4 linked regions of the Thermochromatium tepidum ATCC 43061 genome follow. The protein of the gene in region 4 interacts with the protein of the main gene of each other region in a pairwise test. Links are inferred from orthologs where the notes say so. Each region holds a gene or a part of one and is shown on either strand. Other genes may lie near its edges. The genes, in order: pnp, rlmN, rne and E6P07_RS07140.

The links.
Region 1: the proteins of E6P07_RS07140 (region 4) and pnp interact in binary tests that used the Escherichia coli proteins (3 or more experiments, as listed by UniProt). The link is inferred for Thermochromatium tepidum ATCC 43061 from one-to-one orthologs.
Region 2: the proteins of E6P07_RS07140 (region 4) and rlmN interact in binary tests that used the Escherichia coli proteins (3 or more experiments, as listed by UniProt). The link is inferred for Thermochromatium tepidum ATCC 43061 from one-to-one orthologs.
Region 3: the proteins of E6P07_RS07140 (region 4) and rne interact in binary tests that used the Escherichia coli proteins (3 or more experiments, as listed by UniProt). The link is inferred for Thermochromatium tepidum ATCC 43061 from one-to-one orthologs.

The regions. Positions count from the first base shown.
Region 1 is NZ_CP039268.1:944,956-950,114, reverse strand. The notes cover bases 2,257-5,159. They hold pnp (polyribonucleotide nucleotidyltransferase), read right to left. Parts: upstream 4,805-5,159; coding sequence 2,708-4,804; downstream 2,257-2,707. Other genes in these bases: rpsO (30S ribosomal protein S15), read right to left, coding at 5,030-5,159; nikR (nickel-responsive transcriptional regulator NikR), read left to right, coding at 2,257-2,642. In the rest of the region: E6P07_RS04415 (hypothetical protein), read right to left, coding at 1-104; E6P07_RS04410 (ATP-binding protein), read right to left, coding at 111-1,796; E6P07_RS04405 (hypothetical protein), read left to right, coding at 1,959-2,132; more of nikR, read left to right, coding at 2,220-2,256. UniProt on the Escherichia coli protein: Involved in mRNA degradation. Catalyzes the phosphorolysis of single-stranded polyribonucleotides processively in the 3'- to 5'-direction. Also involved, along with RNase II, in tRNA processing.
Region 2 is NZ_CP039268.1:1,289,850-1,297,030, forward strand. What follows is about bases 1,933-4,811. They hold rlmN (dual-specificity RNA methyltransferase RlmN), read right to left. Parts: upstream 3,982-4,811; coding sequence 2,884-3,981; downstream 1,933-2,883. Other genes in these bases: E6P07_RS05900 (RodZ domain-containing protein), read right to left, coding at 1,933-1,992; pilW (type IV pilus biogenesis/stability protein PilW), read right to left, coding at 2,099-2,887; ndk (nucleoside-diphosphate kinase), read right to left, coding at 4,002-4,430. In the rest of the region: hisS (histidine--tRNA ligase), read right to left, coding at 1-873; more of E6P07_RS05900, read right to left, coding at 919-1,932; E6P07_RS05920 (acetyltransferase), read left to right, coding at 4,976-5,932.
Region 3 is NZ_CP039268.1:1,067,746-1,075,758, forward strand. Bases 1,994-5,304 are described here. They hold rne (ribonuclease E), read right to left. Parts: upstream 4,918-5,304; coding sequence 2,194-4,917; downstream 1,994-2,193. Other genes in these bases: E6P07_RS04950 (sulfotransferase), read right to left, coding at 1,994-2,066. In the rest of the region: E6P07_RS04945 (glycosyltransferase), read right to left, coding at 1-876; more of E6P07_RS04950, read right to left, coding at 870-1,993; E6P07_RS04960 (RluA family pseudouridine synthase), read left to right, coding at 5,526-6,524; E6P07_RS04965 (HAD-IIIA family hydrolase), read left to right, coding at 6,528-7,187; E6P07_RS04970 (S49 family peptidase), read left to right, coding at 7,222-8,013. UniProt on the Escherichia coli protein: Endoribonuclease that plays a central role in RNA processing and decay. Required for the maturation of 5S and 16S rRNAs and the majority of tRNAs. Also involved in the degradation of most mRNAs.
Region 4 is NZ_CP039268.1:1,569,482-1,577,032, reverse strand. Bases 1-2,849 are described here. They hold E6P07_RS07140 (DEAD/DEAH box helicase), read right to left. Parts: upstream 2,183-2,849; coding sequence 818-2,182; downstream 1-817. Other genes in these bases: E6P07_RS07130 (gamma-butyrobetaine hydroxylase family protein), read left to right, coding at 2,663-2,849; E6P07_RS07145 (SAM hydrolase/SAM-dependent halogenase family protein), read left to right, coding at 30-776. Outside these bases: more of E6P07_RS07130, read left to right, coding at 2,850-3,112; E6P07_RS07125 (argininosuccinate synthase), read right to left, coding at 3,365-4,585; E6P07_RS07120 (UDP-2,3-diacylglucosamine diphosphatase), read left to right, coding at 4,754-5,575; E6P07_RS07115 (HD-GYP domain-containing protein), read right to left, coding at 5,609-6,562; E6P07_RS07110 (ammonium transporter), read right to left, coding at 6,820-7,551. UniProt on the Escherichia coli protein: DEAD-box RNA helicase involved in the assembly of the 50S ribosomal subunit at low temperature. Exhibits RNA-stimulated ATP hydrolysis and RNA unwinding activity. Acts before DeaD.

The sequences.
Region 1 (5,159 bases), 630 kb from region 4 along the record:
GACCAAACGGCCTGAACGACGACGAGGATCGCGCCGAGCCCCAGGGCTGCCGCCCCCAGCCAAACCCAGGGCCAGACCAGACGCCGGTCGTTGTCGCCCTGCATGCCTCCTCAGCGCACCTGACGCCACCAGTGGTCGACGATCCCATTGACGTCCAAATCATCTGGACCCCGCATCCAGCTCTGCGAGAAGGGCGCGTCAGCGCTCGCCGGCGGCGGATCGGGTGGATCGACCTGGATGCGCGTGGGCAGCTGCAGGGCATCACCCACGGCCAAGACCTCGCCCCGACGCAGCGAGGCGAGCCGGTCGGCCAGATTCTTGGCCCCCTCGGGCAGCAGCCGGCGCACATATTCTTGGTCGTCGGCGTTGGAGATGCGCAGACAGAGATAGTTGCCGCATTGGGCCAACACGGTCTCCGAGAGCTCGGTCGGACGCTGGCTGACGATACAGAGCGTGACGCCATATTTGCGTCCCTCTTTGGCGATCCGTTCCATCGCGCGTCTGGTCCCAACGAAGCGGGTGTCGGACTCGCGCGGGATGTATTGATGTGCCTCCTCGCAGACCAACACCAGCGGAAACTCGTGCCGACGCGGATTCCAGTAATTGAATTCATAGGCGAGCCGACCGATCTGCGCCGAGATAACCGGGCGTAGATCGACAGGCACGGGGCTGAGATCGATCACGGTCACCTGACGCTTGGGCTCGCCCAACCCGACGAAGTCGCGCAGTAACCCCTCCAGACTGGCCGAACTACGGTGCTTGCGCGGGTGCATGAAGAAGTCGTAGCGCCCGTCGTTGTAGAGCGCAAGGAAGCGCACCAAAAAGTCATCGAAGGCCCCGAACAGTGGCCCCTTGACCTTACCGAATTCGAGCTTTTCCTCATTGGCCTTCTTGAAGCGCTGATAGAGCTCGTCGATCGGAAAGTAGACCGGCGAGTCGACCGAGAGCCGATCGATCCCGGCGTGCTGGTTGGACTGCTTGCGCAGGGCATAGAGGGTCTCGCGCAGAAAGGCGATCTGGACCGAGGCATTGGCATCCGAGCGGTCGATGAAGAGATCGACCAGTTCCGCATAGGTCAGCAGCCAATAGGGGATCTCCAATTCGCGCGCGTCGAGATAGCGTGCCGTGCCGGGCGGAAAGATGCCCTCAGTCGCGCCATCGGAACCCTTCCAGCTGTATTCGCCGTGCAGGTCGAGCAGGATGAGGTGCGAATGCGGCATGGTCTTGACCACGCGCTGCATCAGACTGGAGAGCGTCCAGGATTTACCCGATCCCGACTGACCGAGGATGGCCAGGTGGCGCCCGAACAGGGCCGTTGGCTCTAGGCTGGCCTTGAGCGCAGAACGCACCGACAGCCGCCCCAGTTCTAGCGCGACCTGGGTCGGACGTGCCAGCAGCACCGCCAGACGCGCAGTGGGAATCAGGTGCACGCTCGCGCCGAGCACCGGATAGCGGCTCACGCCGGGCTCGAGCCGATCCTTGCTGTTGATCTCACCAAGCGCGGTCAGCTCTAGCCGCCGCTCGCGCACCCTGACCTGGCGTGGGCTCGTATTGGCCTCGCCCTGGACGGTGCGGGTGCCGACGACCTCTTCATGGCAGCGGGTGATCTCGGCGAGGATGTGTCCGGCGCGATCCCGGACCTCCACTAGACTGCCCAACTGGCCGATCGGGAGCGTTTCGTCTTCCAGTGTCTTGGTCGCGGGGAAGCCATCCTCGACGGGCAAGAGCGTGGCGATCAGGCGTCCGGCTTGGATGTCGATGACGCGGCCGATGAGCGTTGGATCTGGCGTGGACATTGGCGACTGGACTCCAGGTGATTTGGGCTGACCGATTATCGCGCGCTTGATGTCGACAAGTCTCGCTCGACAGACGATTCACACCGGTGTTGGACTTGAAAAATTAGAATATTCTTATATTATTAGAATAGAGTAAATTGCTAGCCTTTCAGGAGTCGTATCATGGACATTCTTGGAGTCTTCGCCCTGATTGCCGTCCTGGTCGGTGGTGTACAGACCGCAATTCTGACGTCGCCCGACGACCACTCGATGACAGGCCAGGCGCGCACGCCAACCACCGAGGTCAGAACCCAGCCGACGGAGCCTAGTCAGGCAGTGGAACCTTTGAACGGCTGACACGATCGGTTCGTTCACGTATCCCAGGGTTTCAGTGCGTTGTCCGGATTGCTATCCTTCGCCCGGCTAAACGCACTGGATCCCCTGATGACAAGTCCCGATTCGACCATCCGCTTCACCGTCTCGCTCCCCAAGACGCTGCTCGACGAGCTCGATCAGCGTGTAGTCAATAGGGGCTATGCCTCGCGCTCCGAGTTGGTGCGCGATCTGATCCGGGAACGGATCGTCGAGGAGACCTGGGAGCGCGGTGACGCCGAGGTCGCTGGGGTGCTGACCATCGTCTACGACCACCATCAACGAGAGCTGACCCGGCAGATCCTAGACATCCAGCACCATCAGTACGTCCATGTGATCGCCACGACCCATGTCCATCTGGATCATCACAACTGTCTAGAGACCATCATCCTCCGCGGGATGCCGGCTGAGATCGAACGGCTCAGTCTGGAGATCGGCGGACTCCGCGGCGTGCGCTTTGCTGAATTGACGCGCACATCCAAGGTCGAGCATTAATTAAACCGCGCATGAGGACCGATACGCGGTTTGGGTCACTCGATTCGGCGAACTGAGGCCACCCCTTATTCGCCCGGCTCGACCGCCTTCATACTCAGCCGGATGCGGCCCTGCTTGTCGACCTCCAGCACCTTGACGCGCACCAGGTCGCCTTCCTTGAGCTTGTCGCTGACGGACTGCACCCGCTCCTCGCAGATCTGCGAGATGTGAACCAGGCCATCACGTCCGGGCAGGATGGTGACGAAGGCGCCGAAATCCATCAAACGCGCGACCCGGCCCTCGTAGACCTTGCCCACCTCGACATCTGCAGTGATGAGCTGGATGCGACGCTTGGCCTCCTCGCCGGCGGACTTGACCACGGAAAAGATCTTGACCACGCCATCGTCATTGATGTCGATGGTGGCGCCCGTCTCCTCGGTGATGGCCCGGATGACCGACCCGCCCTTGCCGATGACGTCACGGATCTTCTCGGGATGGATCTTGAACTCGATGATGCGCGGGGCATGTTCGGACATCTCGGGCCGGTGGGAGGGCATCACCTTGTTCATCTCGGCGAGGATATGCAGGCGTGCCTCCTTCGCCTGTGCGAGCGCGATCTCCATGATCTCCTTGGTGATCCCCTCGATCTTGATGTCCATCTGGAGCGCATTGATGCCCTCAGCCGTCCCCGCAACCTTGAAGTCCATGTCGCCCAGGTGGTCTTCGTCGCCCATGATGTCGGTGAGGACGGCAAAGCGCTCGCCTTCCTTGATCAGACCCATAGCCACACCCGCAACCGGTGCCTTGATCGGCACACCAGCATCCATCAGGGCCAGACTGGTTCCGCAGACGCTGGCCATCGAGCTGGACCCATTGGACTCGGTGATCTCCGAGACCACGCGCACCGAATAGGGGAACTCCTCGATGCTCGGCATCACCGCCAGCACCCCGCGCTTGGCCAGACGCCCATGACCGATCTCACGGCGCTTGGGACTGCCGACCCGCCCGATCTCGCCGACACAGAAAGGCGGGAAGTTGTAGTGCAGCATGAAGTGCTCGCGCCGCTCGCCCTCCAGTGCATCGATGATCTGCGAATCGCGCTCGGTGCCGAGGGTGGTGATGACCATCGCCTGGGTCTCGCCGCGCGTGAACAATGCCGAGCCATGGGTGCGTGGTAGGACACCGGTCCGGATGCTGATCGGACGCACGGTCTTGGTGTCGCGTCCATCGATGCGCGGGTTGCCGGCCAGGATCGACTCGCGCACCGTGCTCGACTCCAGCGCCTCGATGGCGGCCCTGACCTGGGCCTCGGTCCAGGCCGGGGCCTCGCCGCTGCATAGTTGCTCGACAATGGCGGCGCGTGCACTGTCGAGGGCGGCATAACGCGCCTGCTTTTCCTTGATGCGATAGGCAGCGGCGATCGACTCGCCGCCGACCGCGCGAACCTGCTCGGTCAGCGCCAGATCGATGACGTGCGGCGTCCAGTCCATTGGTGGCTTGCCAGCCTCGGCGGCCAGCTCGCGGATGGCCTGGATCGCGACCTGCATCTGCTCATGCCCGAACAGCACCGCGCCAAGCATGACCTCCTCAGACAGCCCGCGTGCCTCGGACTCGACCATGAGCACGGCTTTATCCGTCCCGGCCACCACTAGATCCAGGTCCGAGTCCGGTCCGAGTCCGATCACGGATGGGTTGAGGATATATTCACCGTTCTTGTAACCGACGCGCGCGGCGCCGATCGGACCCTTGAAGGGTACGCCGGAGAGCATCAGCGCCGCTGAGGCACCAAGCATGGCCGGTACCTCGGGATTGACCGCCGGGTTCAGCGACTTGACGGTCGCGATGATCTGCACCTCGTTGCAGAAACCCTCGGCGAACAATGGGCGGATCGGACGGTCGATCAGACGCGCGGTCAGGATCTCACCCTCGCTCGGACGGCCCTCGCGCCGGAAAAAGCCGCCGGGGATGCGCCCGGCGGCATAGGTCTTTTCCTGATACTCGACCGTCAGGGGCAGGAAGTCGCGCTCCGCGCCCGGACGCTTGTCGACCACGACCGTCACGAGGACCACGGTGTCGTCCATGTTGACCATGACGGCACCATCGGCCTGGCGCGCGACCTCGCCGGTTTCCAGCCTGACGGTCTGTTTGCCGAATTGGAACTCTTTAACGATAGGGGTGGGAATCACGGATAAATCCTCTGGATGTTTGGCTTGGGGTGTTTGGGCCGCCAGCGCAACCCCGGACACTCCAAACCCTCGGCTCGGGCCGGTGCGATATGGAGCCGGCGGCGCGTGGTGTTGTCGGCCCCCGGCACGTCTTGCTTGAGGCACCGGAAGCGGACGAACGAACGACCGGCGCCCGACCACCCGTTCACCGGGGCCGTGATGCAGAGATCAGCAAGGCAGAGATTAACGACGCAGACCTAGGCGCGCGATCAGGTCACGATAGCGATCCAGGTCCTTGCGCTTGAGATAGTCGAGCAGTTTACGCCGTGCGTTGACCATGCGCACCAGGCCACGGCGCGAGTGATGATCATGG
Region 2 (7,181 bases), 280 kb from region 4 along the record:
TTCGACCAGCCCGTCATAGCGCCCGCCGGCACACACCGTCCCCTGGGTACCGAGATCCGCGGTGATCCATTCGAAGACGGTGCGATTGTAGTAGTCCAGTCCACGTACTAGACGCGGGTTGATCCGATAGGCGATACCGGCAGCGTCGAGTCCGGCACACAGACGCTCGAAGTGGGCGCGTGTCTCCTCGCCCAGGACGTCTATGAGGCTGGGGGCGTCAGTCAGCAATCGCTGGGTCTCCGGGTGCTTGGAATCCAGGATCCGCAGCGGATTGGTGGTCAGGCGCCGCCGGCTGTCGGGGTCGAGCCGATCGGCGCGTGACGCGAGATAATCCAAGAGACGCTCGCGATAGACCTGACGCTCGGCGCTATCACCCAGGGTGTTGATCTCCAGCCGCAAGCCATCGAGCCCCAGACGCCGCCACAACCGCGCGGTAAGCAAGATGATTTCGATGTCGATGTCGGGTCCGGTCAGCCCAAAGGACTCCACGCCGATCTGATGGAACTGCCGATAGCGTCCGCGCTGTGGGCGCTCGTAGCGGAACATGGGCCCCTGGTACCAGAGCCGTTGCGGCTGCGTCAGCAGTCCGTGCTCGATGGCGGCGCGCACGCAGCCTGCCGTTCCCTCCGGGCGCAGACTGAGGCTGTCGCCATGGCGGTCGGCGAAGCTGTACATCTCCTTCTCGACGATGTCGGTCACTTCGCCGATGGAGCGCTTGAACAATTCGGTTACCTCGACCAGGGGGGTGCGGATCTCGCTGTAGCCATAGCCGGCCAGCACCTCGCGCGCGGTCTGCTCGACATGCTGCCAGACAGCGATGCGCTCTGGCAGGATGTCATGCATCCCACGGATGGCTTGGATGTATTTGCTCATGGATGGGGGTGTAAGTCGGGGTCGGTCGGAATTCGGCCAAGGGGATCATTCCATTGAACTTGGGTCGAGCGAGAAGCGGGCGACATTGCCCTTGGTTCGCCCCTTGAGGTCAAAGGGACGACCGCCGACCGTCAATCGGGTCGCGGCAGTATTGCCGATGACGAACTTATAGGGTGGCTGGCCATCCAGCACGTGCCGATCCCCCCGGCGCATCTCTCCATTGAGGACCACGCGCCCGTTGGCCCCACGCACATCGACCCAGGAGGTTCCGGTGAATTCGAGAACGACCTCGGTGGAAGTTGGCACGGGGGCGGGTGCCTGCGGCACGGATTCGGCCCGAGTTTCCGTGTCCAAGGTCGCGTCTTCGTCTTCGGGCGTGCCCTGGGCACCCGTCAGCGAGCTGGCGGCGACGAGTGTCTCCGTGGGTGCCTGGAGGGGGGGCGCGGCGGGTCCGGTTGGGGTCATGCCGGTGGGTGTGTGGGATTGAGCGCCGCGTAGCGGGATGCTCTCGGGAGGCGCCGTGATCGTCGTCCCCGGGCCGGCGGCAGAGGTCGGCGTCACGGCATTCATCGCCGCGGTTGCATTGGGCGTCGTCGAAGACGCCGTGGGGGCGGCGACCGCACTCGCGCTCGCTGTACCCTCGCCCTTGGGCGATAGTGCGAGTGTCTCAGATTGCAGCGCAGCATCGCGTTGTCCGCGCAGCCAAAGCGTGCTCACCCCAGCGACGAGACCAATCAGCAGCACCACGCTCACCCAAACCCAACGGTTGCCTCTGGACGAATGCGCGGAATTGCTCGGGACGCTCGGCGCCTGACCCAGGCTGCCTTCACGCGCCGGCACCATGGCGCGATAGGCTGCGACAAGGGGCGTTGAATCGGTCCCCAGTAGTCTGGCGTAGTTCTTGATGTAACCGATGACGAACACGGGTGCTGGCAGACGCTCGTATTGATCGCCCTCGATCGCCTCCACCACGTGGCGTTGAAGGTGGAGTTGGGCCGCGACCCGCTCGATGTCGAGCTTACGCGACTCCCGCAGTGCCCGCAGTCGGCGACCCGGGGTGTCGTTTGGATCCAGCATCTTGGGATCGTCTGACGGCGTGGTGTTGATCGATGGAGTCATGGCGTGATCAATGGTCGGTATCACTTGAATTGGACGGTTTGTCGAACTGGCCGGCGACGAGTGCCAAGCTCGGCCCGGTCGTTCTTAATCCTAACTAATGTGTCGTCTAGGGGACGCGACCCGGCTTCGTCGAGTCGGAGAAGCTCTTGTTTAATACATCCTGATAGAAGGCAGCACGCTTGCGATTGCCGAGCGCGCGTTCGGCCTCGAGACCGACCTGGAGCGCAATGCGCGAGACGGCGGGTGTGCGAACCGTCTCTGGCTTGAAATAGCGGTCGATGTAGTCCTTGGCGGCCTTGGCATCGCCGCGCTTCATTTTCAGCTCGGCGAGCTTGGCCAGCGGGGCACCAAAGTTGGGGTTCGCTTGGATGGCCGCGCGGTAATAGTCCTCGGCCTTGGTCGTGTCGCCCGCCTCGACGGCGCAGTTGCCGGCGTTGGTCAGGGCGATCCAGGGCGTGGCATAGACGGGATTAGCGGCGGCCTTGACGAACTGTGCATCGGCTTCAGTGTAGCGGCGCTGATTGCACAGGAAGGAGCCATAGGCATTGAGCACATCCGGATTGTTCGGGGCAAGTCGTGTGGCGTACTCATAGTGTTTGGCGGCCTCGTCGGTTTGCTTTAGCTGTTCGAACAGGAAGGCCAGCCAGACGTGTGCCGGCGCATATTTGGAATCGGTCTTGACGGCCTGCTGGGCGCGGCGCAGGGCAACCTCGGTCTGGCCCAGTCGTTGGTATTCCTTGGCCAGATCGACATAGAGCTTGGCCGGACTATCATCTTGGGTCAGGCCCAGTTCCTCGTCGCCTGTCTTCAGGGACGACTTGCCGCCACAGGACGACAGCGCCAGGCAGAGACCAAAGACCATGGAGTGTCTTGGATCGATGCGCTTTGTATTCATCGCGCCTCCAGCCTTTCCTTGAACTCGATTCGGACGCGCCCGCACCGTCCGGTGCGATCCCGAACGCGCCCGACCAGTTGGCCGCAGGCGGCGGCGATCTCGTCGCCGCGGGTCTTACGTGTCATGGCAAAGAGGCCGGAGCGCACGAGACGTGCGCGGAAGGTCTCGACCCGCTCTGGCGGCGAGGTGCCGAAATCGCTGCCGGCGAATGGGTTGAAGGGAATCAGATTGACCTTGGACGGCACGCCTTCGAGCAGACGGATGAGCTGTTTGGCGTGCGTCGGGCTGTCGTTGATGCCGTCGAGCATCACATATTCCCAGGTGATCTTGCGCCGCTTATCGCCTGCGACATAGTGTTTGCAAGCAGGGATCAGCTCAGCGAGTGGATACTTGCGGTTGATCGGCACCAGCACGTCGCGCAGGGCATCGTTCGGTGCATGCAACGAGACGGCCAGCGAGACGTCGCTGACCTCGCGCAGCCGGTAGATGTTGGGTACGATGCCCGAGGTGCTCAGGGTCACACGCTGCTTGGCCAGCATATAGGCCAGATCGTCCTGCATGATGTCCATGGCCCTGACCACGGGCTCGAAGTTGGCCAGCGGCTCGCCCATGCCCATCATGACCACGTTGGTTGGCGCGACGCCGAGCCGCCGCGTGGCCTGCCAAACCTGACCGATGATCTCGGCAACGCTCAGGTTGCGGTTGAAGCCCTGGCGCGCGGTGGCGCAGAAGGCGCACTCGAGCGCGCAACCGACCTGAGAAGACACGCACAGGGTGCGGCGCTTGCCCTCAGGGATGAACACGGTCTCGATCCGCTGTCCGTCGTCCAGTTCCAGCACCCACTTGACGGTGCCGTCGGCGGACGGGTGGGTCTCAAGGATGCGCGGCAGCCGGATCTCGACCGTATCGCGCAGGGCTAAGCGCAGGCGCTTGGGTAGATCGGTCATGGCGTCGAAGTCGACGACGCCATGCTTGTGCATCCACTTGAAGAGATTGCGGCCATGGAACGCCTTAAAACCGAGCGCCGTCACCAGCGACTCGCAACCTGCGAGGTCGAGGTCAAGCGGATTGGGTCTGGCCGAGGTGGCGCTCATGGCGGTCCTGATCGTCTCGATCAGCGGGTACGGGGGCAGACGCCCTCGGGGAAGAAGAAGGCGATCTCGACGGCGGCGTTCTCCGGCGAGTCCGAACCGTGCACGGCGTTCTCGGTGAAGGAGTCGGCGAAGTCGGCGCGGATGGTACCGGGCGCGGCCTGGGCCGGGTTGGTGGCACCCATGATCTTGCGGTTCTTGGCCACGGCATCCTCACCTTCCAGCACCTGGACCATCACAGGGCCGGAGATCATGAAGTCAACCAGTTCGTCGAAAAAGGGCTTGCCCTGATGGATGGCATAGAAGGCGCTGGCCTGCTCACGGCTCATGTGCAGCATGCGCGCGGCGACGATCTTGAGTCCGGCGGCCTCAAAACGGCTGAGGATGGCGCCGATGGCGTCCTTGGCGACGGCGTTCGGCTTGATGATGGAAAGGGTGCGCTCAATAGCCATGCGGGCTCCTAACGAAATGGGGCGGCGTTTGGTAACGAGGGTTTTGGAGTTGGAATTCGACGCGAATTAGAACGCTGTCGAGAGGCGGCTGGTTCGGTCCGAACGTGGACGGTCCGATGGATTCCAGCGGCATCTGTGTTCGTTGACATCCTCCCAGGCCAGAAGGCCGGAGATTCCTACGGCGCTTTAAGGCGCGGCATTGCGCCACACCTTAAAGTCGCTTCGATGGGTTCCTGGACCGAGTGCGCAACCGCTGCTCGTCTCTCCACAGGCGTGACTTCCGGCGTGCCCCGCCGTCGGTCGCCTTGGGTATCGGCGACAACATGATTGTAGGACGGCTGCGCCGTCCGCGCGATCCTTCCCTGACCTTCAGGCCGAGGCTTGTCGCGCACCGGGTCAATCCACTAAGTCTAATGGTAGCGGTCTGGTCGGGCAATGGCGCGATGCTGGGATCTCGGCCCAAGTGTCGTCGGGTCGCCCTGGCTACAGGTGTCACCCGGCGATGGTGCGATCTCCTGATATACAGGATACAGGTAGAGATTTGAATGAGCCGATACGATGTTTTCAATGGCGATGCCGATGGACTCTGTGCCCTGCATCAATTAAGGCTGATCGAGCCGATCGAGAGCCGACTCATAACCGGCCCCAAGCGCGAGATCGATCTGCTGGCCCGCGTTCCTGTGGATCAGGCCGAGTCTGTGACCGTGCTCGACATCGCGATGGAGAAGAATGCCGCGGCACTGTGCGCCCTGCTGGAGGCCGGCGTGCCTGTCACTTATTTCGATCATCATTTTCCAGGCGAGATTCCAAGGCATCCGGGGTTGAGTGCCTATCTGGACATGCGGCCCGAGACCTGTACCAGTCTGCTGGTCGATGCCTTTCTCGCTGGACGGGCGCGCGCCTGGGCCGTGGTCGGAGCCTTCGGCGACAACCTCGATCATGTGGCGCGCCAGGTCGCCGAATCGCTGGGGCTGGATGCGCCCGAGATCGAGTGTCTACGCGAACTGGGGATCTGTCTCAACTACAATGGTTACGGTCTCAGTATCGAGGATCTGCACCTTGCGCCGGATGCACTCTATCGGTGCCTCCAGCCTTACGCGAATCCGTTGGACTTTATCAACGAAGAGACTGCCTTTGCGCGACTGTGTGATGGATATGCCGACGACATGGCGCGCGCGCGTGCCCTCAGGCCCGAGTACGAGGACGCCAAGCACCGTCTCGTGATTCTGCCGGACGCCTCCTGGGCACGGCGCGCGAGCGGCACCTATGCCAACGAATTGGCTTGGGCGGCACCCGAGAAGGCGCATGCCATCCTCACGCGCCTGAGCACAGGTGGCTTTCTGATCAGTGTCCGCGCCCCGGTGGCGCGTCCTCGGGGTGCCGACCAGCTCTGCCGTCGCTTCCCGACCGGAGGCGGGCGCGCGGGCGCAGCCGGTATCAATCATCTGCCCGAGGCCGATTACGACGCCTTTTTGGAGGCATTCCGCACGGCCTTCGCCTGAGTGAGGCTCCGATATTCGCGCTTTGCAATCACTGGAAAGGCCCTGTGACGGCAGGATATGATTTCAATTTTTTACCCGGCTTGGATCTCTCATGCTTGACATCAATCCGATCGCCCATCAAATCGCTGATCTTAAGGGACGCGTCGAGTCCCTCAGGGGGTATCTTTGACTACGCCGAACGCAGGGATCGGCTGACCGAGGTCCTGCGCGAGCTGGAGGATCCCAACATTTGGAACGATCCGGCCCGCGCCCAGGCACTCGGACGCGAGCGCGCGGCGCTGGAGGCCGTGGTGCTCAGGCTCGACGAGCTGAACGGCGCGCTGGCCGACGCCGACGACCTGCTCGCGCTCGCCGCCGAGGAGTCCGACGAGGCGACGCTTGAATCTCTGGTCGCCGATCTCAAGAACTATGAATCGCGCGTGTCTGAACTCGAGTTTCGGCGCATGTTCTCTGGCGAGATGGATGCTTGCAATGCCTTTCTCGACATCCAGGCCGGCTCGGGTGGCACCGAGGCCCAGGATTGGGCGGAGATGCTGCTTCGCATGTATCTGCGCTGGGGTGAGCGACGCGGCTTCAAGACCGAGCTGATGGAGGTCTCGGCGGGCGAGGTCGCCGGTATCAAGTCGGCGACCGTCAGGTTCGAGGGCGACTATGCCTTCGGCTGGCTGCGCACCGAGATCGGTGTGCATCGTTTAGTGCGCAAGTCGCCCTTCGACTCAGGTAACCGACGGCATACGTCCTTCGCCTCGGTGTTCGTCTCGCCCGAGGTCGACGACTCGGTCGAGATCGAAATCAACCCAGCGGATCTGCGCATCGATGTCTATCGGGCCAGTGGTGCCGGCGGCCAGCACGTCAACCGCACCGAGTCGGCGGTGCGCATCACCCATCTCCCCACAGGGATCGTGGTCCAGTGTCAGAACGACCGTTCGCAGCACAAGAACAAGGATCAGGCGATGAAGCAGCTCAGGTCCAAACTCTACGAGTTGGAGATGCAGAAACGTCGCGCCAGTCAGCAGGCCCTGGAAGACAGCAAGTCCGATATCGGTTGGGGCAGCCAGATCCGTTCCTATGTGCTCGACCAGTCGCGCATCAAGGATCTGCGCACTGGGGTGGAGATCGCCAATACCCAAGCTGTACTCGACGGCCATCTCGACCCCTTCATCGAAGCCAGCCTCAAGAGTGGACTCTGACCCCCGGTACACGCGAGATCGAACCGCTAGAGAAGCAAAGGGCGCGAAGAATTTGAGTG
Region 3 (8,013 bases), 500 kb from region 4 along the record:
GCCGAAGGATTCGATCCGAGACGGCAGGATCAGCGCCTCGACGCTATCGATCAGATCCAGGATCCGTTCCCGTCGCACCCAGCCGATGAGCCGCAGATTCGGGAGCCCAGCGGCCTGCGCCTCGAGCCAGCCCTTGAGCGGGCCATCGCCCGCGATCAGAAATTCCAGGTCCGGCAGCGCGCGCGCCGCCGCGACGATCGCCTCAAGGTTCTTTTCTGGTGCCAGACGTCCGGCAAAGAGCACGCGCTCGACCCTAGGACGCAGCGGGGTCGGCGTGCGATCGAGGAAGCGTTTGGGGATGGGTGTGGCCATCAGTTCCAGCCGCTGGGCGCCGATCGCGCGTGCGACCTCCAGCATCGACTCGGAATTGGCCAGCACCACCCGCCCGTGCTCGAACAGGTGTCGATGACAGGCGCGCAGATAGGCGTTGGCCAAGCGCCTGCCCAGCCCCCAGTGCGGAAACAGATCGGTCAGCGCCTCGAAGTGCGTATGGAAGCCCACCACGAGCTCGACCCCAAGCCGGCGCGCCAGATGCAGCCCGAACAGTCCGTAGGGGCCGGGCGTCGGCACCACGATCACCGTGGGGGCAAGCCGTTCCAGTCGCCGGCGGATGAAGGCCCGCGATGGCACCAGGATGCGCTGGGTCGGATCGCCCGGTAGTGGCAACGATAGACCACCATGCCAGCGCCCATTGTGATGACGCGGTGCAATCAGGGCCACCCGGGCCCCGGCCGCGCGCAGATGGTCGGCCAGATCGCGGTAGTAGGCCCCAACGCCATTGCGCTCGGGTGCCGCGTCGGACAGGATGGCGACCCGCAGACCCACGGCCGAGGCCTCATCCACGGGCGTCGTGTCGGGTTCGGATCCGGTCAGCATGTGGCGTCGGGTTCCAGGCTGGGTTCCGGGGCTTGGATGGCCCGTGCGGCAAGACGGACATAGAGTGCGCCGAGTTCGGCGACGATGTGTTGGATGTTTGGCCCGAAGTGCTCGGGCCGGTAGTCGTGGCCGCTGCGATAACGCCTGGAACGTTCGGTCTCGAGCCTCAGGATGCGACGGAAGTCGTCGCTCAGCTCCAGACCCAACTGGGCATGGACGCGCTCCAGGGTGGTGCCCAGGTCGCTATTGAGCGTCTGCATCGTCACCCAGGCGCAGCGCGACTCGGGCAGGGCAGCGAAGACCTGCTCCAGATGCCGGTAGTAAAACCCGAGTTGGGCGCTCAGACGCTCGGGCAGATCCGGGGCCACCGAGAGACTGTCAAACAGGGCCAACCCGGACTGGATCGAACTTAGCTGCGAAGGCAGGGTGCGCTCGGGTTCGCGCAGACAGAGGATGAAGCGGGCATCGGGGAATTCGGCGACCAGACTCCCGGCCAGGGGTGCAAAGGCGGCGTTCTTCGACAGCAGCCGTTTGTCGGGGCCATGGACATAGAGATGGCGTTGCAGACAGCCACGATAGAAGGCCAGCAGCCGACGACGCTCAGGCTCTGGCAGGTCGCGGTCGAAGGTGCCCAGGTGCCAGATGGACTCGGCGTGCGCCAGCGGCAGGACCAGGATGAAGCAGGCCAGCGCCGGCATCAGGGCGAAATAGTCCTCTTCTGGCGTATCGAGCCGCATCGGATGGACCGCATCCAGGCCGCTGAAGGCGTGTCGCTCCAGCCAGCCGATCAGACGCGCACCCGGGCGTCCGAGCAGGGCGTCGAGGCGCGCCAGCCCCAACCAGACATAGCGCGCGCTGATCGAGAGGGCGAACAGACACTCCCAGGCGTGGAAGGTGGTGTAGCGCGCGTCCTGGGCCAGTACCTGATGCAGATAGGTGGTCCCACTGCGCGGGACCCCGAGCACGAACAGTGGTTCGCGGATCTGGACGCGGCGGTAGCCGGGAAAGAGGAGCTCGTCGAGCAGCAGACCCAGCCAGTGCAGCCCCTGGACCAGGGCAAACAGCGGCAGGAACAGCGTCATGACCAGCCGGCGCTTGCGACTCGGATGGGGCTGGCCGGGCGCGGGGACATAGGCCCGCCAGGCGATCGCGGCGAAGCGTTTCAGAGTGGCGAGCAGGAGTGACAACATCGACGGCTCCTCGTGTTTTGCACGAAGCACGCCATCCAATCGCGTTGCGAATCCAAGGTCAAGGCGTCATTGGATCCGCTGGGGCGATCGGATGGCAGCGCGGGTCTTGGTGAGACGCCGAATCGTCTCAGGTGTCCTGGTCCATCGGGTCCGACTCGGCACGGCGCTCCGCCGCGACCTCGATGGACATGCCGTCTGCGCGCTGTGGTGGCGTGGTCGCTTCGGGGGCGATCGCGTTCACGGGCGGCGCTGCAAGCAAGGGACGTTCGACCGGCGTCTGGAATTGGGATGGCGCGGCAGGTGTCGTCGCTTCTGTACGCTTGGCCTCGGGTGGGTTGGCCGAATCGGCGTCTGGGCAGTGGCTGGACGCCTCCCCTGGTGCCTCCTGGGGCTCGATATACGGTTGCGTCATCTCACCGCTGGTCGAGTGCTCGGCGCTCGCCGCATTGCCTTCCTGCGCCTTGTCGTTTGCGCGCAGCGTCGCGGGGCGGCGCCGGTTGCGTCCGCCGCGACGCCGACGCGATGAACGTGGACGCTCGGCGCTGGGCGCGGCTGTCTCGGTCTCAGTGCTGGATTGAGCCCTCTCCGTATCGGTCTCGGTCGGGTCGATGGGCCAGTGCTCGCCCGCGTCACTCGACTCAGGCACGGCGGGCCGCGTCTCAGGTGGTTTGGTTATCGCGGCCAGATCACCCGACATATCGCTCGACTCGAGGGTCCGCTCCTGACGTAACGGGCGCGCTGGAGTATTGCCATTGGCGCCGCGCGACTCATCGGGGCGCGTTCCGCTGGTGTTTGGAGTGAAGCTGCGTCGCCCACGTCCACGCGTGCCATTACGGCGCCGGTCTTCGCGCGCACCCGCGGCGTCGCCGCCCTCGTTGTCTGCATCCCCTCGCGGCTGGAGCGGATCCTCCATCGACTGTGATGGGTTGCGTCGCGGCTCGTTGCGGGTGCTCTCCGAATCCTCGCCGAGGACGCCGCTAGCGCTTATCGCACGCTCGTCCAGCCTGGATACCGCCGGCGGCTGGGGGGCGGTGCTGGATCGCCCATCGGCCTCGGCGCGCTTGTCGGCGGGCTGAGGCTGGGTGTGACCCGTCTCGTTGGTGCGCGAGACAAAGAGCCCGGTCCAGATCCGCTTGAGCAGGCTCTCGGATTCGGTGCGCTCGGTCTCTTTGCGACTGACCTCGGTCGGTGGACTCGGGTATGGACGCTCGGTCTGCCGCGGCGCGGGCGTGCTCGGGGCGATCAGCTTGACTGCCGGCTCCTCGCTGCGCGCGGGCTGGCCGCCGAGCTTGGCATAGGGCGGCACGGATGCGCTCGGCTCGGGGGCCGTCTTCATCGCGTAGCTCGGCTGTTCCTCGGGGAGTCCCTTGGCGAGGTCCTGGGTGCGGATGCGCTCGATCTTGTAGTCGGGGGTCTGGAGGTGCTCGTTGGGGATGAGCAGGATCTCGACCTCATGGCGCTGCTCGATGTCGAGGATGGCGCGCCGCTTCTCGTTGAGCAGGAAGGTCGCGACGCTCACCGGGAGCTGGGCCTGGAGCCGCTCGGTGCTGTCTTTCATGGCCTCCTCCTCGAGGAGGCGCAGGATCGAGAGCGCAAGCGATTCGACACTGCGAATGGTCCCCTGGCCCTTACAGCGCGGGCAGACCTGCTGGCTCGACTCGCCGAGCGAGGGGCGCAGGCGCTGGCGCGACATCTCCAGCAGACCGAAGCGCGAGATGCGTGCCATCTGTACCCGGGCGCGGTCCTGCTTGAGCGCCTCGCGTAACCGCTCCTCGACTGCGCGCTGGTTCTTTGGCGGCCCCATATCGATGAAGTCGATGACGAACAGCCCGCCGAGGTCGCGCAGACGCAGCTGGCGCGCGATCTCGTCGGCGGCCTCGAGATTGGTGTTGAGCGCGGTCTCCTCGATATCGGCGCCCTTGGTGGCACGCGCCGAGTTGATGTCGATCGCGGTCAGGGCCTCGGTGTGGTCGATGACGATCGATCCACCTGAGGGCAGGCGTACCTCGCGCTGGAAGGCCGACTCGATCTGGCTCTCGATCTGGTAGCGCGTAAAGAGCGGTACCTCATCCTGATAGAGCCGCAGTTTTTTGAGGTTCTGCGGCATCACCTGCCGGATGAAGTTCTCGGCGCGCTCATAGACGGCGCGGTCGTCGATCACGATCTCGCCGATGTCGGCACGCAGATAGTCGCGGATCGAGCGGATGATGACGTCGCTCTCCTGATAGATGAGGAACGGCGCCTTGCGGCTCTCGCTGGAGTGGACGATGGCCTGCCAGAGTTGAAGCAGATAGTCGAGATCCCATTGCAGCTCCTCGACGCTCTTGCCGACCCCGGCGGTGCGCACGATCAGCCCCATGTCCTCCGGGATCTTAAGCTGGCTCATGGCATCCCGCAGCTCGGTGCGCTCCTGACCCTCGATGCGTCGCGATACGCCGCCGGCGCGCGGGTTGTTGGGCATCAGCACCAGATAGCGCCCGGCGAGCGAGATGAAGGTGGTCAGCGCCGCACCCTTGTTGCCGCGCTCCTCCTTGTCGATCTGGACCATGACCTCGCGGCCCTCCTTGATCGATTCCTTGATGTTGACGCGCGCGCCGGGCTTGATGCTGTTTGGCTCGAAATAAGAGCGCGCGATCTCTTTGAGGGGCAAGAAGCCGTGGCGCTCGGCGCCATAGTCGACGAAGGCGGCCTCTAGGCTAGGTTCGACACGGGTGATGATACCTTTGTAGATATTGGCCTTTTTCTGTTCGCGTCCTGGCGATTCGATATCGAGGTTATAGAGCAACTGCCCGTCGACAGTGGCCACGCGCAACTCTTCCGGCTGAGTTGCGTTGATGAGCATGCGTTTCATGTTGTTCCTATCCTGCGCACCAGTGCGCGTGACCCGTGGTTGGGCGCCGCGCCCCAGGGTTTTGATTGCAAACCCAAGCGGGCGGATCGGCGCGTCGCCATTTGACGCTCGAGTGGTGCGAGCACGGCGTCGGCACAGTCCGTTCAGTCGACGACCTCGTGTCGGGCTGGAACGGGCACGCGCTTATGAACCATCGTTATGCAGGGCCACTTGAGGCCCCACGTCTATTCGGGCGGTCTAGATCGATAGACCACCTGCTTCGGAGCGGCGGAGGTGACACCGGCACGGCTGGCGTCCTCATCGGGCGACTCGGGAAGGGCGCTGGGTGTAGAATTCGACCTTGCTCGACGTTGCCAAGCAGGCTTCATGCACGGCGGCCCCGAGGTGGCCTGGTCGGGTGTCGGATACCGGTCTTGGGTCCGTGGGTCGGACTGGCGCCCTTGTAATGGGCGTTGGGCGCAAACCCCCTGGATGCACTTGCCGCTCCGGAAAAATTCCGTGTTTCACTTGGCCAGCGCAAGGCGTCAATGGTAGCAGTGAACCCTATTTAGCAGCAATTGAGCCAAACGTTCAGGTTCAAACCCAGATTGAAAATTTCAGCCTCCACGATGAACTCAGGCATCGCCGATCATCCGCTCTCGTCCCTTCAAGGTGGGGATGCGGCGAAAGCGCCACAATATCTCCGGATCGATGACCAGTCCGAGGGTCAGCGGATCGACAATTTTCTGTTGCGCGTCCTCAAGGGTGTGCCGCGCAGTCATCTCTATCGCCTGCTCAGGCGCGGCGAGGTGCGTGTCAACAAGGGGCGGATCAAGGCCGAGTATCGCTTGAACGCCGGGGATGTGGTGCGCATCCCGCCGATCCGGCTCGGTGAGTCTGCATTGCCCGCGCGATTGACCGCGTCTCAGTTGGCGCGGCTGGAGGCGGCGATCATCCATGAAGACGAGCGTCTGCTGGTGATCGACAAGCCCTCGGGGCTGGCGGTGCATGGTGGCAGCGGTCTGAGCTATGGTCTGATCGAATCGCTGCGTCAGCTGCGTCCCGGACGGGAGCTCGAGCTGGTGCATCGGCTCGACCGCGACACCTCGGGCTGTCTGGTCGTCTGCAAACGGCGGAGTGCGCTGCGCGAGCTCCATGCCCTGATCCGCGAGGGTCGCATGGACAAGCGTTACCTGGCCCTGATCCTGGGCGAGCTGCCGCGCGCGGAGTTGTTGGTCGAGGCGCCGCTCAAGAAGAACGTGCTGAGCAGCGGCGAGCGTCTGGTGCGGGTCGACCTGCGCGAGGGCAAGGAGGCGCGCACCCGCTTTCGGCGTCTCAAGCGCTTTGCGTTCGACGGACGGATCCTGACCCTGGTCGAGGCGGGGCTTCTCACTGGGCGTACCCATCAGATCCGTGTCCATGCCGCCCATCTCGGCACACCGCTGGCCGGCGACGACAAATATGGCGACCCGGCGGCCAACCACTGGCTCAAGGGCTATGGACTAAACCGGTTGTTCCTCCATGCCTCGGCGCTGAGTTTCAAGCTCGAGTATAGGGTTCGTCCGCTGCGTCTGGAGTGCCCACTGCCGGCTGAATTGCAACAGGTGCTCGGTGTCCTGGAGAGCTGAGACTTGGACTTTGAACTGATCGTTTTCGACTGGGATGGAACCCTGATGGATTCCGAGGCGCGGATCGTCACCTGTATCCAGGCGGCCTTCCGGGATCTGGGACTGCCCGAACCCATGACCGAGACCGCGCGCGACGTCATCGGACTTGGGCTGGACGAGGCGATGGCGCGTCTGCTTCCCGCAGGGGATGCGGGATTGCGCGCCCAGGTGGCGTTGCAATACCGTCTTCACTTCCTGGGCGACGACCAGCATCCCTCGGAGCTCTTCCCGGGCGCGCGCGAGACGCTCGCCTGGATGGCCGAACAGGGCTATCGACTGGCGGTGGCCACGGGCAAGAGCCGCGCGGGTCTGAACAAGTCACTCGCCGAGACTGGTCTGGAGGCTGTCTTCCATGCCACACGCACGGCGGACGAGACCTTCTCCAAGCCGCATCCCCAGATGTTGCTGGAGCTCATGGCCGAGCTCGGGGTCAGTGCTGAAAAGACGCTCATGATCGGTGATACCGAATACGACCTACAGATGGCCAACAATGCCGGGGCACGCTCGCTGGCGGTCTGTTATGGCGTCCATGATCCAGGGCGGCTGATGGCTTGCGGTCCGCTCGCCTGTCTCGATTCACTCTGGGCGATCCGCGACTGGCTGAGCGCCAGGCGGGCCGACTGACTTCCGCTGTCTCCACTGTACCCCGAGGATCGTCATGAGCTGGAAATTTTGGAAGCAACACCGCGAACCCATGCCGGCACCCGAGCGACCGGACTGGGAGCGCGTCCTGATCAACCGGCTCGTGGCCGAGTATCTGGATGACCAGCGCAAGCGGCGACGCTGGTCGACCCTGTTTAAGCTGCTGATCCTGGTCTATCTGTTCGGCGTGCTGGTCGCGGTCAACAGTCAGGGGCTGTCCGAGGCGGTCAAGGTCGGGGAGGATCACACGGCACTGATCGAGATCAATGGCATCATTGCCGCCGATTCAGACGCCAGCGCCGATCGCGTCATCACTGCCTTGCGCGCCGCCTTCGAGTCCAAGCATGTCAAGGGCATCATCCTGCGCATCAACAGCCCGGGCGGTAGCCCGGTCCAGGCCGGCTACATCAACGACGAGATCCGGCGTCTGAAGGAAAAATACCGGAAGGACCATCCCGGCAAGGACATGCCGGTCTATGCCGTGGCCGTCGATCTCTGTGCCTCAGGTGGCTATTACGTCGCCGCTGGGGCCGATGCCATCTATGTCGACAAGGCGAGTCTTGTCGGATCGATCGGGGTGCGGATCGACAGCTTCGGTTTCCAGAAGGCGATGGAGGAGCTCGGGATCGAGCGGCGTCTGCTGACGGCCGGGGTCAATAAGGGCATCCTTGATCCCTTTTCACCGCTCGAGCCGGCCCAGCGCAACTTCATCCAGGGCGTGCTCGACCGGCTGCACCGCCAGTTCATCGCCGCCGTGAAACAGGGCCGCGGCGACAAACTCAAGGGTGGGGACGAGCTCTTCAGCGGA
Region 4 (7,551 bases):
TCTGGCTTGGATCCAGCAAGACCCGATTCATGTCTGCTCAGCCTGCTATCGAACGTATTCTGCTCGCCACAGATTTTGGCACGGATCTCTATGTCGGTCAGATACAGGCGCGTCTGCATTCGCTATTGCCCGGTATTCCCTGTATGGGGCTCATGCAGGATCTGCCACCCTTCAGACCGGATCTCGCGGCCTACCTGCTCCCAGCACTGCTACGCGATCTGCCGCCTAACTCGCTTTTACTCTGTGTCGTCGATCCTGGGGTCGGAAGTGCGCGCGCTGGATTGCTGGTTCGGGTCGAGGGTCACTGGCTAATCGGGCCGGACAATGGTCTACTGGCGCTTGTGGTGCGACGTGCCGGCGATGGGGCGGTGTGGCGCATCGGCTGGCAGCCGGAGCGGATGTCGGCAAGCTTCCATGGGCGCGACTGGTTTGCACCGTCTGCCGCGCGGCTGGTGCTGGGCAAGGACCTGCAATTGGCTCCACTGGCACCGGCCGACATGGTCGGCGCCGACTGGCCAGACGAGTGCCCGGCCATTGTCTATATCGACCATTTCGGCAATCTGATGACGGGCGTGCGTGCGTCCAGTCTTGCTGACCAGGCCGTGTTGCGGATCCACGGACAGCCGTTGCCCCGCGCCCGTACCTTCTACGAGGTCGAGCCGGGACAGGCGTTTTGGTACGAGAACGCCCTGGGTCTGATCGAGATCGCGGTCAATCAGGGACGTGCCGATCGACAGCTTGTGCTAGGTGTGGGTGAGACGGTCGAGTTTGGCTGAAAGGGCATGGCCCGCGGAGGGTCGCACCCTCTTGACGCGGATCAATCCTTGCCCGACTTGGCATCCTCGCGTAAGTGCCTCGTCAGAGGCGCATGACCCGCCTCCTGCGCCTTGACACTCGACGGCACACGCCGCTTGCCGATGTTCTTGCGGTCGCGTAGACGTTCCTTCTTGCGCTGTTTCGCCCCGACCAAGGCCCTAGATGTGCACTTATTGCGTGTCTTCGCCGGTTTAGTCGGTTTTTTGCGCTTCACCGGCCCTTTGAAGTTGGCCTTGAGTCCCGGGATCTCGCGCAGCTCGAAGGTTAGGTTGAGATAGCGCGTGATGCTCTCCATCCGGTTCCATTCAGGTGGACCGACCAGCGAGATAGCCACGCCGGTCTCGCCTGCGCGTCCGGTACGTCCGGTACGATGCAGATAGTCATCGCCCCGGCGCGGCAAGTCAAAATTGAATACCCGCTGCACACCCGGCACATCGAGTCCGCGTGCGGCCAGATCGGTTGCGATGAGCGTATTCACACGCCCGCTATGCCACAGCCCCATGACGCGATTGCGCTCGCGTTGATCGAGTTCGCCGTGCAGCACGGCGACCCGCTGCTGTTGGCCTTGAAGGAAGTTGCCTAGCGCCACGGCCCCCTCGCGGGTGTTGGTGAAGATCAGGGCCTTGTCATAGGTTTCGTGACGCAGCAACCACAGAAGCTGCTGTTGCTTGTGTTCTAGTCCGTCGCTCAGAAACAGCCAATGCGCGATGTCCGGGTGCTGTTGGCGGATCGGATCGATATCGACCCGCCGCGGATCACGAAGCAGATGCGCGATGATCCGATTCAGACCGCGCTGCTTGAGCGTCGCCGAGAACAGGAGTGACTGGCGCTCGGGACGGCTGTAGCGGATGATCGCCAGCACGTCGCCGGCGAGGCCCATGTCGAGCATCCGGTCGGCCTCGTCGAGCACCAGGAACTCCAGGTCGCTCAGATCCGCCTGTCCCGTCTCCAGAAATTCAAGCAGACGCCCCGGGGTGGCCACCAGGATCTCGGGATCCTTGCGCAGGGTCGCGATCTGATGGGCCTTGGACGCGCCACCGGTGATGACGCCGCAGGTCAGGCGCGTATAGCGGCCCAAACGCATGAAATGGTCATGGATCTGACGTGCCAGCTCGCGGGTTGGCACTAGGATCAGGGCGCGGGTGCCGCCATCATGGCGCGGCCCTTCGATGAAGCGTTGCATGATCGGCAGCAGAAAGGCCGCCGTCTTGCCGGAGCCCGTGGCCGCTGAGACCAGCAAATCTAAGCCCTCCATCGCCAGCGGGATCACCTGGGCCTGGACTGGGGTCGGTGTCGTATAGCCTGCGTCGGCCAGACCGCGCATGAGCGCGTCGGGAAGGAGAAACTCAGAGAAGTGTGTGTTCATGGGGATGAAAACATATCACCAAAGCGGCGGATGAGGTGTGAAATCCCGCGCGATAGAGGTGACAGCTGGGCGCTTTGTGATTACAATGCCCAGCTCTCAAGGCTGAGTGGCAGAGTGGTTATGCAGCGGCCTGCAAAGCCGTGGACCTCGGTTCGATTCCGGGCTCAGCCTCCAAATACCCGTCTCAAGCCGTTTCAAGACATCCCGAAGCCCGCCTAAGTGCGGGTTTTTTCTTGTCTATTGGTTCCGTAACGTCTCACAACGTCCATTGACATCGCAAAAAGAGTAGGGGCAAGATCCGGGGCAACCGCCCGACCGCCAAAGGCGCTGTCCCACGTTTGCGGCGTTCGATGGGGCTTTGACGCTGGTGCCGAGGTTGCAAGCCGTCTTGATTGAATCCAACACGTCCGCCTAGGGACCTCGTTCGCTTGCCCCCATGTGAGCGATCCACAGCCAAACAGCCACCGAGGTTCCAAGTCCATGGAACAACACATCCTCCCGATCGAACTCAATCTGCGTCAACAATCGCGCGTGCTGGAGATCCTCTTCGAGGACGGTGCGCGTTTCCGACTGCCGTGCGAGTATCTGCGCGTCTATTCACCCTCGGCCGAGGTGCGTGGCCATTCGCCAGCGACGGCCAGGCTCCAGGTCGGCAAGGAGGGGGTCAATATCCGTGATCTAGAGCCGATCGGACGCTATGCGGTCAAGATCCATTTCGATGATGGGCACAATTCGGGTCTATACGATTGGGCCTATCTCTACAAGCTGGGTCGCGCCTGGCAACCGCTTTGGTACGATTATCTGCGCCGGCTCAAGGAGGCGGGATACGAGCGCCGCGGCCCGGATCCATTCGACGAGCTCAGGGCGCGCGGCGAGGCGCCGTCCGAGCTGCCAGCGGCCACCACTACGACGACGCACGAAACACGCTGATCCGAACAACGGGGAAACAGCGATGACTCCTGTGCTGAGTCCCTTTGGTCCACAGCGAATCTGTTCCAGGCCCGATCGAGCCGGCCGGCGATGTGTCCGAGCCGTGCGGCTTGAAAATCGAGAGGTCATCTTCTGAAACGCCGACGCCCATCCGGTGGTCAGCCTTCCGGCACAGGCATCGGTATCTGGGTTGCGAGCGATTTAAGCTGAACATCCATCCGGGATAGGAGTCCCGGATGGATTATTTCTGCGTCAACCTCGCTTGCGCGCGGCCACACGCAGCCGCAGTGCGTTCAGACGGATGAAGCCAGTGGCGTCGCCCTGATTGTAGGCGCCAGCATCCTCCTCGAAGGTTGCGATCGCGGCATCGAACAGACTGTTGCTCTCCGATTTGCGACCCACGACTATGACATTGCCCTTGTAGAGCTTGAGCCGCACCTCGCCGTTGACGACCTTTTGGGTCTCGTCGATGGCGGCCTGGAGCATCTGGCGCTCAGGCGAGAACCAATAGCCGTTGTAGACCAGGCTGGCATAGCGCGGCATCAGCTCGTCTTTGAGGTGGGCCGCCTCGCGGTCGAGCGTGAGCGACTCGATGGCGCGATGGGCCTTGAGCAGGATGGTGCCGCCGGGGGTCTCATAGCAGCCGCGCGACTTCATGCCGACATAGCGGTTCTCGACGATGTCGGTGCGCCCGATGCCATTGGCCCCACCGATCCGGTTGAGCTCGGCCAGGAGTTTCGCCGGGCTCAGACGCCGGCCATCGATGGCCACTGGGTCGCCGTGTTCAAAACCGATCTCGATCGTGGTCGGATGGTCAGGTGCCTGCTCGGGTGCCACCGTCCACCGCCACATCTCTGGGCTGGGCTCGACCCAGGGATCCTCCAGCTCATAGCCCTCATAGGAGATATGCAGCAGGTTGGCGTCCATCGAGTAGGGTGACTTGGTGCCATCGCGCTTCATCTCGACCGCGATGCCGTGGCGCTCGGCATAGGCCATGAGCTTGTCGCGCGAGAGCAGATCCCATTCGCGCCAGGGGGCGATGATCTTGATGTCGGGGTTTAAGGCATAGGCGGTCAGCTCGAAGCGGACCTGATCGTTGCCCTTGCCGGTCGCGCCATGGGCGATGGCATCGGCGCCGGTCTCGGCGGCGATCTCGATCAGACGCTTGGCAATCAGTGGCCGGGCGATCGAGGTGCCGAGCAGATACTCGCCCTCATAGAGGGCATTGGCGCGAAACATCGGGAAGACGAAGTCGCTGACGAACTCTTCGCAGAGATCGTCGATATAGATCTCCTTGACCCCGGCGGCCTGGGCCTTGGCGCGCGCCGGTTCCAGCTCCTCGCCCTGACCGATGTCGGCGGTGAAGGTCACCACCTCACAACCGTACTCTTCTTGCAGCCATCTCAGGATGACCGAGGTATCTAGTCCGCCGGAATAGGCCAGGACCACCTTTTTGATTGCGCCGTGCGCCATCGTCTCACTCCAGATCTCAGGAAAAACACCCTCGCGGGCAAAGCCCACAGTATACGGGAACCGCTTGGGTTGGACGATTTAACCGCATCTTCACCAAGCCTCAACGCTTTGGTCATCAATCTTGACGAACATATCGTGCCTATCGTTTCACCGGAGTCGGATTAGGCGATGTCGGACGTCAAGCGTATGCAGCCACTCAAATATCGCAGCATCTTCATCTCGGACCTGCATCTGGGCTTTCGCGGCTGTCAGGCGCGGTTTCTGCTTGATTTCCTGCGGTCAACTCACTGCAAGCAGCTCTATCTGGTCGGCGACATCGTCGATCTCTGGGCGATGAAGGGCGGTCTCTACTGGCCAGACGCGCATAATCAGGTGGTGCGCACGGTGCTGGAGAAGGTGCGTACCGGAACCGAGGTCATCTATATCCCGGGTAACCACGATGCGCTTTTCCGCGAACATCTCGATGTCCGATTCGGCGACGTGCGGGTGTGTGATGAAGTGGTGCATACGACCGCCGACGGGCGTAGGTTCCTGGTGCTGCATGGCGACAAGTTTGATCGCGTCGTTCAGCACAGCCTGTGGCTCGCGCGGCTCGGTTCGCACGCCTATGACCGGCTACTGGCGCTCAACGGCTTCATCAGCCGGGTGCGCGCCCTCTTCGGACTCAAATACTGGTCGCTGGCCGGCTATCTCAAGCATCGGGTCAAGGACGCCGTCAGCTATATCGGCAACTATGAGCACGCCGTGGCCACCGAGGCCAAACAGCGCGGCCTGGACGGTATGATCTGCGGCCATATCCATCATGCCGAGATGCGCCAGATCGCCGGTGTGACCTACTGCAACTGTGGCGACTGGGTCGAGAGCTGTACTGCGTTGGTCGAGCATCACGACGGGCGGCTGGAAGTGCTGCGTTGGACCGACGCCTATCCCGAGTCGCTGGCCGCTGCGCCCGCTCCAGAACCGGCAATCGCCCTGGCGCGCGCCGGCTAGTCGCGACTCTTTAAGATTAAGAAAGGCCAAGGGCTAGAGTCGCTCCAACAATCGCCTCAGGTCGATGCGCACGCGCACCTCTTCCGGATCCACGTAGCGCTTGATGCCCAGCCCGGGTAGCTGGGTATCTCGGACCTGAGGCGGGCTCAGCGGGACGCCGATCGGATCGGCGATGGCGACAGTCAATGGAAAGTTGACGCGCTCTCCACGCCGGATAACGACCGCTGTCTCGCCGCTCTGGAGCCGTACATAGGTTCCGGGTGGATACATGCCGACTTGCTTAGCAAAGATGGCGCCGAGTTCGCCGGCGTAGTCGCGCGTCTCCAGATAGAGATTGCGCACCGCCGCATTGGGCGCCAGGGCTCGTCGGCTCCGGCGCGGGCTGATGCGGGCCACGAACAGGTCGCTCATGCGCAGCAGATGCTGCAGCGAATCGCGCACTGGCTTGCCCCGCGGATAGCCACGGCCATCCGGGGTCTCATGATGCTCTTCGACCAGAGACAGCCAGGTCTCGTCGCTCACCCCCAGCCGACGCAGGCTCTTGGCACCCTCGATCGGGTGTTGCTCGATCGCGCGGCGTTGCTCGACATCCGGGGGCCGGACCTGAGCCGTGAGCTGATCCTGCAAGGCACGCATCGCGATATTCATCGTCAGCGCGGCCCGAGTCAGCGCCTGGAGTCGTTCGCCCTGGATGCCGGCGGGCGGACCCACCAGCTGACAGGTCACAGCCGCTAGCAGTGCATGAGAGACACTATAACCATGGCGTGGATCATGAAGCATCTGTACGAGTACGAACAGACTGTCATCGGGATGTTCCGCCAGGGCTTGGGTCAGCGTGCTTTCGAGCCGAGCAAGTTGAGTTTGGAGATCCGGACCATTGACGGAGTCGGGACTGAGTTTCTGGAGCCGTCGATGCAGCGCCGGCCATAGATCCACAGGCTTCAGTTCGGATATCGGTTGGATGGCGTCACCGTCGAGTGTTGACATGGTCGGGGCGCTGATGGATAGCGACGTCCGTATTCTAAACCGGCATGGTCAAACTGTGCTCCTTGTGGTAAGTCCCGATCTTGATCGATTGGTTGCGCGCGAACAAGGGCGATGAAGCAGGCACTGGCTTACATGGCTCTGATGGACAAAAGAATGGGGCCGAATGGCCCCAAAATCACAACAACAGTCGAGGCATGATGAAGGCACCCCGATCTCGGGAGTGTGGACGGATAGCGCCGACCGCCCTTGGGCGCCGATTAGAGGATGTAGCCGCGCTCGTCGTGCTGTGACAGATCCAGGCCCATGGTCTCCTCTTCCTCGGTGACGCGCAGACCCAGGGTGGACTTCACTGTCAGCAGGATCAGCAAACTGAGCACGCCGCCATAAACCAGGGTCGCCAGGACCGAGACGATCTGGATCAGCACCTGGGCCCCCATGGTCTCGATGCCTTCGGCCAAACCCGAGCCGCCCAGGAGCGGGGAGGCGAAGACACCGGTCAGGATGGCGCCGACGATACCGGCCACGCCATGCACGCCCCAGACGTCGAGCGAGTCGTCGTAGCCAAGTTTGCGCTTGAGCTTGGTTGAGGCGATGAAGGCTAAGAAAGCACCGGCACAGCCGATGGCGATCGCCCCCATGGGGCCGGCGGTACCCGAGGCCGGGGTGATGGCGACCAGCCCGGCGACCGCCCCGGTGGCGATACCCAACACCGAGGGTTTACCGTGATTGATCCACTCGGCGAACATCCAGGTCAGGGCTGCCGTGGCCGTGGCCAGTTGGGTGACCGTCAGCGCCATGCCGGCGGTGCCGTCGGCAGCGAGTTCCGAACCCGCATTGAAGCCAAACCAGCCGATCCAGAGCATCGAGGCCCCCATCACGGTCAGACCCAGGTTGTGCGGCGGCATGGCGGTTCCCGGATAGCCCTTGCGTGGACCGAGTACGAGCGCAGCCATCAGACCAGCGATACCGGCATTGATGTGGACCACGGT